2 linked regions of the Synechococcus elongatus PCC 6301 genome follow. The protein of the gene in region 2 binds, or shares a complex with, the protein of the main gene of each other region. Links are inferred from orthologs where the notes say so. Each region holds a gene or a part of one and is shown on either strand. Other genes may lie near its edges.

The links.
Region 1: the proteins of mfd (region 2) and uvrA are in contact, whole or in part, in a crystal structure (PDB 4DFC), measured with the Escherichia coli proteins. The link is inferred for Synechococcus elongatus PCC 6301 from one-to-one orthologs.

What each region holds. Positions count from the first base shown.
Region 1 is NC_006576.1:772,430-779,776, forward strand. What follows is about bases 2,777-6,302. They hold uvrA (excinuclease ABC subunit UvrA), read left to right. Parts: upstream 2,777-3,090; coding sequence 3,091-6,102; downstream 6,103-6,302. Other genes in these bases: SYC_RS13755 (hypothetical protein), read right to left, coding at 2,803-2,964; SYC_RS03585 (type IV pilus twitching motility protein PilT), read left to right, coding at 6,206-6,302. Also shown: SYC_RS13525 (transposase), read right to left, coding at 1-31; purM (phosphoribosylformylglycinamidine cyclo-ligase), read right to left, coding at 180-1,205; SYC_RS03570 (DUF2811 domain-containing protein), read left to right, coding at 1,759-1,959; protoporphyrinogen oxidase HemJ, read left to right, coding at 2,005-2,616; more of SYC_RS03585, read left to right, coding at 6,303-7,318. UniProt on the Escherichia coli protein: The UvrABC repair system catalyzes the recognition and processing of DNA lesions. UvrA is an ATPase and a DNA-binding protein. A damage recognition complex composed of 2 UvrA and 2 UvrB subunits scans DNA for abnormalities.
Region 2 is NC_006576.1:256,086-263,934, reverse strand. The notes cover bases 1-4,028. They hold mfd (transcription-repair coupling factor), read left to right. Parts: upstream 1-366; coding sequence 367-3,828; downstream 3,829-4,028. Other genes in these bases: SYC_RS01175 (hypothetical protein), read left to right, coding at 3,943-4,028; dnaB (replicative DNA helicase), read left to right, coding at 1-286. In the rest of the region: more of SYC_RS01175, read left to right, coding at 4,029-4,236; SYC_RS01170 (DUF1622 domain-containing protein), read left to right, coding at 4,302-4,694; photosystem II repair protein Psb32, read left to right, coding at 4,930-5,640; SYC_RS01160 (class I SAM-dependent methyltransferase), read left to right, coding at 5,643-6,209; SYC_RS01155 (chlorophyll a/b-binding protein), read left to right, coding at 6,424-6,600; SYC_RS01150 (7-carboxy-7-deazaguanine synthase QueE), read left to right, coding at 6,605-7,225; 7-cyano-7-deazaguanine synthase QueC, read left to right, coding at 7,225-7,849. UniProt on the Escherichia coli protein: Couples transcription and DNA repair by recognizing RNA polymerase (RNAP) stalled at DNA lesions. Mediates ATP-dependent release of RNAP and its truncated transcript from the DNA, and recruitment of nucleotide excision repair machinery to the damaged site.

The sequences.
Region 1 (7,347 bases), 520 kb from region 2 along the record:
GCCATCGCCTCAGCACAGGCAACATCCCCATCGCAGCCAATCCCCTAGCCCAATCTCATCGTCTCGACCTTTCCTGTGAAACGGCTTCTTAATTGAGTGAGATTGCAATTTACTCTGGCTAATTCATTGCAGCAAGCCCGTAGTCCGTGCGATCGCGGGCAGGTTGTGGGCTTAGCTTCCTATGGCAGACCAATCAACGTGCCATCACCTGTCACTACTTCACCTAAGGTCCAAGCGGTTTGCCCTTGTGCTTTGAAGAACTTGAGAGCTTGAGTCTCAGCCGCAGCAGGGACAATCACCACCAAGCCGACGCCCATATTAAAGGTGTTGAACATTTCAGAGTCAGCAATATTTCCCTGCTTCGCCAGCCACCGGAACACCGTCGGCCACTTCCAGCTCTCTAAATCGATCGCCACGGTCTGATTGGGGCCTAGGCAACGCGGCAGATTTTCAGGCAAGCCTCCCCCGGTGATGTGCGCCATGCCGTGAATGGGGATTTTCTGGGCTTTGGCAGCCAGGATGGGTTTGACGTAGAGGCGGGTTGGAGTCAGAAAAACATCCCCTAGGGACTGGCCTTCAAAAATGGTTTGAGACGACGTCCAATCTAAGCCACTGTTAGCCACCACTTTGCGCACGAGGCTGTAGCCGTTGCTGTGGACCCCTGAGCTCGCGAGAGCGATCGCTACATCTCCCAACTGAACTTGGCTACCGTCTAACAGCTCTGATTTCTCAGCAATGCCCACGGCAAACCCCGCCACGTCATACTCGCCAGCTTCGTAGAAGCCCGGCATCTCGGCGGTTTCGCCCCCGAGCAGTGCACAGCCCGATTCCCGACAACCAGCAGCAATACCTTGCACCACGGCGGTCAGTTGTTCGCGATCGAGACGTCCCGTCGCCAAATAATCCAAGAAGTAGAGCGGTTCGGCCCCTGCCGTCAGAATGTCATTGACACACATGGCAACCAAGTCGATGCCGATGCTGTCGTGGCGACCGACTTGATGGGCAATTTTCAGCTTCGTACCAACACCATCCGTGCCTGAGACCAACACGGGCTGCCGATAGCCGCTAGGCAGCTCAAAAAAGCCGCCAAAGCCACCCAGTCCCCCCAACACTCCAGGCCGCCGAGTGCTCTCGACTAGGCTGCGAATATCCCCGACAAAAGCCCGCCCAGCTTCGATATCTACACCAGCTTCGCGGTAGTTCATGTCCGGTTTGGGCTCCAGGGGGAAAACCGTCATTGTACCGGCTGAGCCCGGTCAACTTGTCTGGAACGGGTGAGCAAGCTCAGCCTTCTTAGGGGCGATCGCCAGCGCTGCATCTAGAACCTGTGAATCTCTCTCCTGTCTTACTCAGGAAGTTTACATTTTGTAATCTTTTTTGCTGAGCTGAAATCTTCCACAGTCTCTCCACAGTCGGTGGCGCACTTTCCACAATCCCCCCTCCTGGTTTTCCACAGGGCGATCGCGCTAATCCTAGAAGCTTGGCTGTTTCTGGGGAAAACTTGGGTCACCGGTTCATCGTGGATCCAAATTGCGGCTGGCTCGCTAGCGGGCTCAACAAAGCGGCAAGAACACTGCATTCTTGGCCGTTGCTCTCAAGTGAGTCTCAGCAAAGTCCCCATCTGGATAGGAGATTGACAAGCCCTAGGCCCCCTGCCGCACAATGATGCGACCTAAGCCCTGGTGGCCTCGGCGTTGATCCCTAGCGATCGCCTCCGGGTTTTTTTGGGCTGTCCACTCGCTGCCTTGGAGACGCTCTATGCCCGCAACCGTCAGCATCCTTGCTGAAATTCCCGAGGAGCTGCACGACTCACTCAAGGCCTATCTGGAAGGGCATCCGGATTGGGATCAAGATCGTGTTTTTACTGCAGCCCTGTCGCTGTTTCTGTTGCAGAACACGGGCAGCGATCGCCGCGCCGCTCGGGTTTATTTGGATTCGTTGTTTCGTCAAGCCGTGTAACTGAAGGGCCGATCGCGGCTCAATCAACGGCTAGATTAGGAAACGTTGCGCTCTCTTGAGGCCGATCGCGTGGCCTACTACTGGTTCAAGGCATTTCACATCGTTGGTGTTGTGGTCTGGTTCGCCGGGTTGTTTTATCTGGTGCGCCTGTTCATCTACCACGTCGAAGCAAACGACAAGCCAGAACCGGCACGGACCATTCTGCAAGAGCAGTATGGCCTTATGGAGAAACGCCTGCTCAACATCATCACCACCCCCGGCATGCTGGTAACGGTCAGTATGGCGATCGCCCTACTCGTCACCCAGCCGGACTACCTGCATCAGGGCTGGATGCACGCCAAATTAGCCTTTGTAGCCGTATTGCTGGGCTATCACCACTACTGCGCTCGTCTGCTCAAGAAACTCCAAGCTGGCACCTGCCAATGGACCGGTCAGCAGCTACGTGCCCTCAATGAAGCGCCAACATTGTTGCTGGTGCTGATTGTCATGTTGGTGATTTTCAAAAACCAATTCCCCACCAGCGCTTCCGTTTGGCTGATCGTGGGTTTAGTGGTCACGATGCTGGCGACGATTCAACTCTACGCCCGCAAGCGTCGTCTCGATCGCGAACGGCAAGAAGCAGCCGCTTCTCTGGAAGCAGCGCCCACCCAGTCCTAAGCTGGGCCATACCTAAAAAAGAGCTCACTGCAACTGACGCTGGCTTCCTTGGCCAATCAATCACTTCAGTCGCAGTGAGTTTTTTGTTGGACAGTCTTGAACCCAAGCCTACAAGCGTCTGAGAACAGCCCAGTCAATCGCTAATCGCGAAACTGGGGCAGACTTGGCACTTAACCTTGCAAACGACTAAGCGATGACGGTCGACTGCGGACGGGTACGAGCGCGGAGTTTACGGATGCCGTAGGGTTCAGGACGGCTCTGCTGTAGCTCGCGTTTGAGCTGTTTAAGCAGGGTGCGATGACGTTGTGATGGGAAAAAATCGAACTTGAGATCTGGGTTCCAATCCATGCAAAAAGCTGAGAAACAAAGCGCCTGACAACAGGCACCCCAACTTTAGCGCAGGGGCCAAGGCCGCGACCGAGCCAGCCTAGAGGTAAGCGATAGAATCATCTAGATTTTTGCTGCTGCTTTCCCATGCCCAAGCGCGCTTCTGTTGAGCCTTCATCTGATCTGGCTCATCGTAATGGCGATCGTCCAGCAGCGGAGACGGATCAAATTCGGGTACGGGGAGCCCGCCAGCATAATCTCCAAAACCTCGATCTCGACTTACCCCGTAACCAGCTGATCGTATTCACGGGGGTGAGTGGCTCTGGCAAGTCGTCCTTGGCCTTCGACACGATTTTTGCCGAGGGACAACGCCGCTACGTTGAGTCCCTATCGGCATACGCCCGTCAGTTCCTCGGTCAAGTCGATAAGCCCGATGTTGACGCGATCGAGGGTTTGAGTCCTGCTATTTCAATCGACCAAAAGTCGACTTCTCACAATCCCCGCTCGACGGTGGGCACCGTCACCGAAATCTACGATTATCTGCGCTTGCTCTTTGGGCGAGCGGGTGCTCCCCACTGCCCTCACTGCGATCGCTCGATCGCCCCGCAAACCATTGATCAAATGGTCGATCGCCTGGCAGAACTGCCTGATCGCAGCCGCTTTCAAATTCTGGCGCCGGTGGTACGCGGCAAAAAAGGAACCCATAAAAAGTTGCTTTCCAGTCTGGCAGCAGAAGGCTTTGTACGGGTGCGGATCAACGGCGAAGTGCGAGAACTGAGCGACAGCATTGAGCTGGATAAAAATCATGCTCACACAATTGAAATTGTGGTCGATCGCCTCGTTCAAAAGGCCGGCATCCAAGAGCGACTGGTGGATTCCCTGACGACCTGTTTGCGCCGATCTGAAGGAATTGCGGTGATCGATGTCCTGCCGGGCGATCGCGGTAACGTCATCACCCTGCCGGTTGAGCACCATTCCAGCCGAGCCGCTGATACGGGCGCTGAATACAATCGAGAGCCCCAGGGCTATGAACTGGTGTTCTCCGAAAACTTTGCCTGCCCAGAGCATGGCGCGGTCATGGAGGAGCTATCGCCACGCCTCTTTTCCTTTAACTCGCCCTACGGGGCCTGCTCCCATTGCCATGGCTTGGGCACCCTGCGCACCTTTTCACCAGAGTTGGTGGTTCCTGATCCCAACCTGCCGGTCTACGCGGCGATCGCGCCTTGGTCCGAGAAAGATCACAGCTACTACTTCAATCTCCTCTGTGGTGTGGCTGAAGTCAGTGGCTTTGAAATCAGCGATCGCTGGCAGGATCTGACGCCTGATCAGCAGCATGCGATTCTCTTCGGCAGTAGTGAGCCGATCGCCGTCGAAACCGACTCGCGCTTCCGCGATCGCCATCTCTACCACCGCCCCTTCGAAGGTGTCATCCCCATCTTGGAGCGGCAGTATCGAGAGACCAGCTCGGAAGTCTACAAACAAAAGCTCGAGAAATATTTAGTCGACCAAACCTGCGAAGTCTGCCACGGCCTGCGCCTCAAGCCCGAATCGTTGGCGGTACGCATGGGACCCTACCGCATCACCGACCTAACCAGTGTCTCGGTGCGGGAATGTCTGAACAAAATTGAGGCCCTGATCGGCAGCGACAATCGCGAACCGCTGTTGACTGCCCGCCAAATGCAGATTGGCGATCTGGTACTGCGGGAAATTCAAGCGCGCCTGCGCTTCCTGCTCGATGTTGGCTTGGACTATCTCACCCTCGATCGCCCAGCGATGACCCTCTCCGGCGGTGAAGCCCAGCGGATTCGCTTGGCGACCCAAATTGGCGCGGGGCTGACTGGCGTGCTCTACGTTTTGGATGAACCGAGTATTGGTCTCCACCAACGCGATAACGATCGCCTGCTCAACACCTTGATTCGCCTGCGCGATCTCGGTAACACCCTAATCGTGGTCGAGCACGATGAAGATACGATTCGCGCTGCTGATCACCTCGTGGATATTGGCCCCGGTGCTGGTGTTCACGGCGGCCGCATTGTGGCTCAAGGGAACTTGAACCAGTTATTGACGGCTGAAGAGTCTCTCACAGGGGCCTATCTCTCGGGTCGGCGGCGCATTGCTACGCCTGACAGCCGTCGCGCTGGGAATGGCCGTCGTCTGCTTCTCCAAGGTGCGAACCGCAACAACCTCCAAAATCTGGATGTAGAAATCCCCCTCGGCAAGCTCGTCTGTATCACCGGTGTCAGCGGGTCGGGTAAGTCGACGCTGATCAACGAACTCTTGCATCCGGCCTTGGAACATAGTTTGGGGCTCAAGGTCCCGTTTCCCAAAGGCCTGGCAGTGCTGAAAGGGACGAAAGCAATCGACAAAGTGATTGTGATCGATCAGTCACCCATTGGTCGTACACCGCGATCGAATCCTGCCACCTATACGGGGGCATTTGACCCCATCCGGCAGGTATTTGCAGCGACCACGGAAGCCAAAGCCCGTGGCTATCAACCTGGGCAATTCTCGTTCAACGTCAAAGGCGGCCGCTGCGAAGCCTGTGGCGGGCAGGGCGTCAACGTGATTGAGATGAACTTCCTGCCCGATGTCTACGTCCAGTGTGATGTCTGCAAAGGCGCTCGCTATAACCGCGAGACGTTACAGGTCAAGTACAAGGGCAAAACGATCGCGGACGTCCTGAACATGACCGTTGAAGAAGCGGCACAGTTCTTCGAGAACATTCCCCAAGCCAGTAGCCGTCTCCAAACCTTGGTTGATGTCGGCCTCGGCTATGTTCGCCTAGGGCAACCGGCACCCACCCTCTCAGGCGGTGAGGCTCAGCGTGTCAAGCTAGCGACGGAACTAGCCCGACGAGCAACCGGTAAGACGCTCTATCTCATTGATGAGCCGACGACTGGTCTCTCTTTCTACGATGTCCACAAGCTGCTAGACGTAATGCAGCGTTTAGTCGATAAAGGCAATTCGATTGTGGTGATTGAACACAACTTAGATGTGATCCGTTGTGCTGACTGGATTATCGACCTCGGGCCTGAAGGCGGCGATCGCGGCGGCGAAATCGTTGTTTGCGGCGAGCCAGAGATCGTAGCAACCCACAATCAATCTCACACAGGCCGCTATCTGGCCCAAGTCCTTGCCCAGCATCCGCCCGGTCAGTAGTCTTCACGACAGTAGAGCTTCATCTTTTCCTTAGATTGATAGAAACGAGAAGCGACATTCTAAAAGAGACCTCTCAGTCACCCCCACAGGAACAATCATTGCGATGACAGCGCCGACCATTGAACAACTGGTGCGTAAGGCCTGCCAAGTGCAAGCATCTGATATTCACCTGCGAGTGGGGCACCCACCCTACTTTCGCTTGCGGGAACAGATGTATCCGCTCCCCAATGCACCAGCTGCGACCGACAGCGATATGGCGAGCTGGCTTAATGAAATCCTGACACCAACGCAACTGAGTCGTCTCAATGAAACCCAAGAGCTAGACGAGGCCCTGTTTTACCCTGACCTGATTCGCTGTCGGGTAATCTGCTTTCAAACGCTGGATGGCGTCGCCATTACCCTGCGGCTCATTCCTCTGCAGATTCCCAGTCTGATGGATCTGCAACTGCCCACAGTTTTATCCGCCCTGATTCAACGCAAACAGGGATTGATTTTGGTGACGGGGCCAACGGGGTCTGGCAAGTCCACGACGCTGGCCGCCATGATCAGTGAAATGAATCAGTCCATGGCTCGGCACATCATCACGATCGAAGATCCGATCGAATATGTCTTTGAGCCAGTGCGATGCCTGATCACCCAGCGAGAGGTGGGGCGGCATGTCCATGACTTTTCATCGGCTGTACGGGCAGCGCTGCGAGCCGATCCCGATGTCATCCTCGTGGGAGAAATCCGCGATCAAAAAACCCTCAAAGCAGCGATGCATGCGGCGCAAACCGGCCACCTAGTGCTCGGGACGCTCCATGCTCGCAATGCGATCGCCACAATCGATCGCCTGATTGGTCTGGACGGCATGGTCCAGAGCGCCGATACACGAAAGCAATTTCTCGAACTATTGGTTGCGGTGATTGCCCAACAGCTAATCACGACCTATTCGGGGAGTCGGCGTGCTGTTTTAGAGGTGCTCATCAATACACCTGCCATTCAGGACTATCTCACCCGAGGTGAACTAGACGAGGCTTACCGGTTAATGGAGCTCGATACGATTGAGGGGATGCAGACCTTGAATGAGGCACTGATCACTGAGATTGAGCAAGGGCGACTCAGTATTGAAGAAGCCCTCAAAGCTGCTGTCGACCCCGGAGATCTCGATCGCCGAATGCGGATTGCTGGAATCAGCCACTCCTTTGGATTCTCCAGTTTCAAATCCAGCGCCTGAGCAGCGGTCTGCTGCCTCGCCCACCTGCC
Region 2 (7,849 bases):
ACCCGTGATTGCCCTCTCACAGCTCAGTCGGGGTGTGGAATCACGGACGAACAAACGACCGATGATGTCCGACTTGCGGGAAAGTGGCTCGATTGAGCAAGATGCTGATTTAGTAATGATGATTTATCGGGATGAGTACTACAATCCCGATACGCCCGATCGCGGGATCACGGAAATTATTGTCGCCAAACATCGGAATGGACCAGTCGGAACCGTCAAGCTGCTATTCGAGCCGCAATTTACGCGCTTTCGCAACTTAGCGGGCAGTCATGCGCCTACGGGTTGATTTCCAGCGATCGCCCAAACGGCACAATGGATCGACAAATTCTTCTTTGACTTCATCTCTGACGCACCGGTCATCTATCCATGACTTTTTCAGCACTGATTCGCACCTTGGCGCGATCGCCCCTCAGCCAAGACCTGCTGACGAAGTTAGAGAAGCAATCGGGCCTGCGGCTGATTGGAGCCGGTCGCTTAGCGCAGGGGTTGGTGACCTCAGCCCTTGTCCAAGCCCAGTCGCGATCGCTACTGGTGATTTGCGCCACCCTCGAAGAAGCCGGTCGCTGGGCTGCGCAGCTGGAAGGCATGGGCTGGCCGACGCTGCATTTTTACCCGACCTCAGAATCCTCGCCCTACGAAGCCTTTGATCCCGAATCAGAGCTGGTTTGGGGGCAGTTGCAAGTCCTTGCCGATCTGCTGGAACAGAGTCAGCCAGTAGCGATCGTGGCGACCGAGCGATCGCTACAACCCCATTTGCCGCCTGTCGAAGCCTTGCGCCCCTTTTGCCAAACCCTGCAGCGCGGACAGGAGGTCAACCTCGGTGAGCTGGCCGATCGCTTCGCGCAGTTTGGCTACGAGCGCGTCGATACCGTTGAGACGGAGGGGCAGTGGAGTCGGCGCGGCGACATTATCGACCTTTTCCCCGTCTCGGCCGAGCTGCCGGTGCGGCTGGAATTATTTGGCGATGAGCTGGAGCGACTACGGGAGTTTGATCCCGCAACCCAGCGATCGCTCGATGAAATTGAGGTCCTACGCTTAACCCCCACCAGCTACGCCTCAGTCATCGCAGCGGCGCTCGCCGATCGCTCCCTCGATGACTGGCTGACGGAAGCGGAACAGGAAGCCTGGCAGGAAGGGCAGCCACCGGAAGGAATGCGCCGCTTTTTGGGCGTAGCCTTTGAGCGATCGGCTTCCCTGCTGGACTATTTACCAGCGGGCACCGTGATCGCGATCGATGAACCGTTGCAGTGTCGCGCCCACAGCGATCGCTGGATTGAGCACGTTCAGGATCACTGGCAGGAACAAGCACAGGTTTGGCCCGCCATCCACCGCGACTTTCAAGCTGCTTGGGAAGAAATCCGTTGCTTCCAGCGCATTGAACTTTCACAACTCAATAGCAGCAGTGACAGCGAGTTGCCGGTACTGGATTTAGCGGCGCGATCGCTCCCCGTTCTGCCCCACCAATTTGGCAAGCTGGCGGACTTCATTCGGACTGAACGCGATCGTCACAGCATTTGGCTCGTCTCAGCTCAACCCTCGCGGATGGTGGCGCTGCTGCAGGAGCACGACTGTCCGTCGCAATTTATTCCAAATCCCCGCGACTATCCCGCGATCGATCGCCTCAGTGAAAAGCGTGTCCCGATCGCCCTCAAGCATTCGGGGTTAGCGGAGCTAGAAGGTTTCAGTCTGCCGACGTTTCGGCTGACCTTAATCACCGATCGCGAGTGCTTTGGTCAGCACGTCCTCGCCTCACCAACCTACGTGCGCAAGCGGCGGCGGGCGGCCTCCAAACAAGTCGATCGCGATCGCCTCAAACCCGGCGACTACGTGGTGCATCGCAGTCACGGCATTGGGCGCTTCGTCAAACTAGAAAGCCTCAGCCTCAGTGGCGAAATGCGCGAGTATCTGGTACTGCAGTATGCCGATGGCCTGCTGCGGGTGGCTGCCGATCAGATGGGTAGCCTCAGTCGCTATCGCGGTATGGGCGGTGAACGTCCCGAGCTGAGCAGCATGACTAGCAAGGCTTGGGAGAAAACCAAGGCCAAGGCCCGCAAAGCCGTCCGTAAGGTCGCCGTCGATCTGCTCAAGCTCTACGCCCAGCGATCGCAGCAAGAGGGCCACGCCTACCCACCGGATCAGCCTTGGCAGCAGGAGCTGGAAGAGTCCTTTCCCTACCAACCCACCGCCGATCAACTCAAGGCTGTCGAAGCAGTTAAGCGCGATATGGAAAGTCCGCAACCCATGGATCGCTTGGTCTGCGGCGACGTTGGTTTTGGCAAAACAGAGGTGGCCGTTCGCGCCATCTTCAAGGCGGTGACGGCGGGTAAACAGGTTGCTCTATTGGCCCCAACCACGATTCTGACCCAGCAGCATTACCACACCCTCAAGGAACGCTTCGCACCCTACCCGATTCAGATCGGTTTGCTCAACCGATTTCGGACGGCCAGTGAGCGCCAAAACATTCAGCAACGGCTGGCGACTGGCGAACTGGATGTGGTGGTTGGTACCCAACAGCTACTGAGCAAAGGTACGCAATTCCGTGATCTCGGCTTGCTAGTCGTCGATGAAGAGCAGCGCTTTGGGGTCAACCAGAAGGAAAAAATCAAGGCGCTCAAAACCCAAGTCGATGTCCTAACCCTGAGTGCCACACCGATTCCCCGCACTTTGTATATGGCGCTTTCCGGCGTGCGGGAAATGAGTTTGATCACCACGCCGCCGCCTTCCCGTCGCCCAATTAAGACGCACCTGATGCCCTACGACTTGGAGGCAGTGCGAACAGCGATTTCGCAAGAAATTGATCGCGGTGGCCAGGTCTTTTATGTCGTGCCTCGCGTGGAGGGGATTGAAGCGATCGCGACGCGGTTGCAGGAAATGCTGCCGAGCTTACGCATTGCTGTCGCCCACGGTCAGATGCCGGAAGGCGAACTAGAGGCAACCATGCTGGCCTTCAACAACAACGAAGCTGATGTGATGATCTGCACCACAATCATCGAGTCCGGCTTGGATATTCCCCGCGTCAACACAATCTTGATTGAGGACGCCCAGCGCTTTGGCCTGTCGCAGCTCTATCAGTTGCGGGGGCGTGTCGGGCGGGCTGGGATCCAAGCCCATGCGTGGTTGTTCTACCCTGGCGAGACGGTGCTGTCCGATCAGGCACGGCAGCGACTGCGAGCGATTCAGGAGTTCACGCAACTCGGTTCCGGCTATCAACTTGCCATGCGCGACTTGGAAATTCGGGGCGTCGGTAATCTGCTCGGCGTGGAACAGTCGGGACAGATGGAAGCGATCGGCTTTGACCTCTATATGGAGATGCTGCAGGAATCCCTCCAAGAAATTCGCGGTCAGGATATTCCCCAGGTCGATGACACCCAGATCGACCTCAGCCTGACGGCCTTCATTCCGGCTGATTACATCCCCGACATCGATGCCAAGATGAGCGCCTATCGCGCTGTGGCTTCGGCGCAAACACCGGCAGATCTGCTGCAAATTGCTGCGGATTGGAGCGATCGCTACGGCTCACTGCCCGCCTCAGCGCAGCAACTGCTGCGGGTGATGGAACTTAAACAAGTCGCTAAATCCCTTGGCTTTGCGCGCACTCGAACCGAGTCGAAACAGCACGTCATTCTGGAGACGCCGATGGAAGCCCCCGCTTGGAAGCGGCTTCACGAAAAGCTTCCTAGCAATCTGCAAGGGCGATTTGTCTATGCGGCTGGGCGAGTGACGGTACGAGGTTTGGGACTGCAGAGCGCCGATCAACAGGTGGAAAATTTGATCACCTGGCTGACTCCTCTCCAAGGAAGCTTGTCAGAAGTCGCGATCGCAGCCTAAATTCAGAAACCAAAAAAGAGCCTTAAGCGTCTAGTGCTCCCAATAAACACTCGGCCAGCTTAGGACTATGCGGCCGGTTGTCTACTGTCCGACTTTTGCCTTCTGGAAGACTCGATGAAACTGCTGCCAATTGTTGCGATCGCCCTTGGGTTCGCTGCTCCAGTGACCGCCCAAGACGACATCCCAGCCGATAAGCAGGCCAACTTCCTGCAGGTTTGCCAAGAAACTGCCAAAACCAGAGGGGCACCATCGCAGTTTGCCAAACCGATTTGTCAGTGCATGCTGAACGAGCTTAAGACTCGTGGCAATGCCTACTTAGTCCGCTTGGAGAACAACCAGAAGCTCCAACAGGATTTTGCCAACCGTGCCTCGCTGAGTTGTATCTCTAGCCTGATTAGAGGTCAGTAGAGGGTGGGGCCAGACAGCTTCTGAGAGTTGCCTTATCGTGCGATCGCAACAACAGGAGCTTGAACATGCCCGAGCTTGCCCCTTTTGAATATGGCCTTGCTGTCTTGGCAATGGGCATTCGCCTCTGCCTCGAGAGCCTGTCTGTGCTTTGTGTGGTGGCTGGACTGCTGTCAACGCTCCGGCTTAGCGGTCTGCTCCGCAGACAGTTTTGGCGTAATGAACCCCCATTCACCAGGATTCGCCTGACTTTTGGCGGCTGGCTTTCCTTGGCCTTGGAGTTTCAACTCGGCGCCGATATTGTGGCGACCACCACATCGCCCAGCACACGATCGCTGCTTCAACTGGGGGCGGTAGCACTGATCCGAACCTTTCTCAATTTTTTTCTGGCACGGGAAATGGAGATGGAGCAGAGGCTAGAACAGCAAACTCAAGGCGCGCAGGCTGAGTCGACCCACTAATTCGAAGTGCCCTATCCAAGCCAGAGTCGTATGTAGGGATCGCCAATAACGGCTGGACTGCGCCTGTTAGGGGTAGCCCGTGATTGCAGCTATCCACCCGATCTGTCACCACTCAGACCAAATCGAATTAAGGCGATCGCGGCTCCTTCCCAAAAATTCCAGCGGCACAGTCGCTGCCTCAAGCAATCGACAGCGGTATGTCACGATAAAAAGCGGCTACTGACTGTCCGCTGCTATGACTTCACTTTGGGTTCGCTGCGCAAGGCTTCTCAAGCTGTGCTTCTGTACTGCGATTGCGATCGCAGGTTTGGTTCTACCCATGGCACCGGCATGGGCAACGGGTGCGGTGGACTTACCCTTGGTCCCTGCGGGTAGCAACACTTGGATTGTCGATGAAGCCCAGTCCTTGAGCCGAATCAATGAAAGTCAGCTGACGGGTGAACTGCAGCCACTGTCCCAGAAAACTGGGATCGAGGTGCGATTTGTGACCCTGCGTCGCTTGGACTACGGCGAAACGATCGATAGCTTTGTCGACCAACTTTTCAAACGTTGGTATCCCGATGCGGAAGCCCAGGCCAATCAGGTGCTGATCGCCCTCGATACGATTACCAACACGATTGGCATCCGGGTCGGTGAGGTGGCGGCTGAACGGCTCACCCCTGCGATTGCCACCAGCGTGATCGACGAAACGATGCAGGTACCGCTGCGTCAGGGCAATAAGTACAATCAGGCAATTCTAGATGCCAGCGATCGCCTCGTGGCAGTGCTTTCCGGCGAACCGGATCCGGGCCCGCCCGTCGTGATTGACACCACCCGGGTTGAAGGCACCTTCGCGAGTGCTGAAGAAACGGAAGAAAGCCGTGGCAACTCAACGGTTGTGGTGATCGTATCGCTGGTGCTGGCGACTGTGATTCCGATGGCGACTTACTACTGGTACGTCCGCTAAAGATGGCTGTTGTTGGACCTTGGCTGACAGCCGAACAGCGCAGCAAACTCGATGGCAGTGATGATGCCCTGTTCTACGAACAGCCGCGCTTTGTCACCCACGTGGATGACGCCTTCCTGAAGCGCTTAACGCAGCTCTATCGCGAACGCCTGCAGCCCAACAGTCAGGTGCTGGATCTGATGAGTAGTTGGGTCTCGCATCTGCCGGAGGAAATGCTCTTCGCGACGGTGGTTGGCCACGGTCTCAATGCCCAGGAACTCGACCGCAATCCCCGCTGCGATCGCTGGTTTGTTCAGAACCTCAATCAACAGTCCGCACTCCCCGAGCTGGACAGTAGCTTTGATGCTGTCTTGATCGCAGTCTCAGTGCAGTATCTGCAGCAGCCCGAACAGGTGTTGGCAGAGGTAAGACGTGTCCTCCGTCCGGGCGGGCAGCTAATTATCAGCTTCTCCAATCGCCTCTTCTACTCCAAAGCGATCGCGGCTTGGCGCGACGGCAGTGATGCCCAGCGTTTGGCTTTGGTGCAGCACTACATTCGCAGACGGCTGGATTTAGTGAACCGGAAGTGATTGCAGAAGTCTCACCCGCTCTGGGCTGGCAGCAGTGGTTGGGGCTAGGACAAGATCCCTTTTACGCCGTACTGGCAAGAGCAGTCTGACCCACGGGAGCGATCGCCCAACCAGCTTGATAGTAGCGGCGATAAAAGTCCGCGATCGCTGCGCCAAAGCGCGGCTTCTCGCCAGCCGTTAGACTCGAAAAAAGATAACGCTCAACGGTTTCCCCATGTCTGGCAATTCGGCCAAACGCGACAATCTGCCCGAACCTGATCCGGCCTTCGGCTGGAGCGCCTATGCCGAGCGGATCAATGGCCGCTTTGCCATGGTTGGCTTTGTAGCTCTACTGCTGCTGGAATTTTTTACCCACCAAGACCTGATCACTTGGCTGGGTCTGCGCCCCTAACCCCATGTCCGCTCTGACCTCGATCGCCGCTGCCACACTCCCGATCGTCGAGACCTTCCATTCGGTGCAAGGGGAAGGCGCTTGGATGGGCTGTAGTGCTTTTTTCATTAGACTCGCGGGCTGTGATGTCGGCTGCCCTTGGTGTGATACCAAGCAGTCTTGGCCGCGCGATCGCCATCCCGAAGTTGCGATCGCCGATCTAGTGGAAGCCGCAGTTGCTGCTCAGCCCCAATTTGTCGTGATCACCGGCGGGGAACCGCTGTTGCATGATCTGACAGAGCTGACGAATGCTCTGCGATCGCAGGGTCTACGTTGCCACTTGGAAACTTCTGGCAGTGCTTCTCCCAGTGGCTCTTTCGACTGGGTGACACTCTCGCCCAAGCCTTTCAAAGCGGTGGTGGCGGCGAATTACAACTGGGCGAATGAACTGAAAGTCGTGATTCAGACAGATGCCGACTTCGATTTTGCTGAGCAAGAGGCGATCGCGGTGCCGGAGACGACCCTGAAACTCCTGCAGCCCGAGTGGAATAGCCCCGAAAGTTGCGATCGCGTCGTCAATTACGTGCGGCAACATCCCCGCTGGCGCGTCAGTTTGCAGACGCACAAGTTTCTAGGAGTGCGCTGATGGCCAAGGCTGTAGTGTTGCTGTCCGGTGGGCTAGATTCTGCCACCGCTGCGGCTCAGGCGATCGCTGATGGCTATGAAGCGATCGCCCTCTCGTTTCGCTATGGTCAGCGCCATGTGCGGGAATTGGAAGCGGCGCGATCGGTGGCGGCTGCTCTAGGGATCAATCAGCACTTTTTTGTCGATGTCAACATTGCCCAGTGGGGCGGCTCTTCCCTGACGGATGCGGCGGAACCCCTGCCAGGGTCCGGGGTCGTCGCCGGTGAGATTCCGTCAACCTACGTGCCGGGGCGCAATACGGTCTTCATTGCCTTAGCACTCTCGCTCGCAGAAGCGCAGCAGGCCAGCGCTATCTATCTCGGCATCAATGCGGTGGATTACAGTGGCTATCCCGACTGTCGTCCCGACTATTTGGCTGCTTTTCAGCAACTGGCGAGTCTCTCCTCCAAAGTGGGCGTCGAAGGTCAAGCCCCGCAACTGGTTGCGCCGTTGATTCACGATCACAAAGTCGATATCGTGCGGCGGGCCGTGGTGCTGGGCGTGCCGATTCCAGCCACTTGGTCTTGCTACGCCGGTGGTGCAGAAGCCTGTGGCCGTTGTGATTCCTGCCGGATTCGCGATCGCG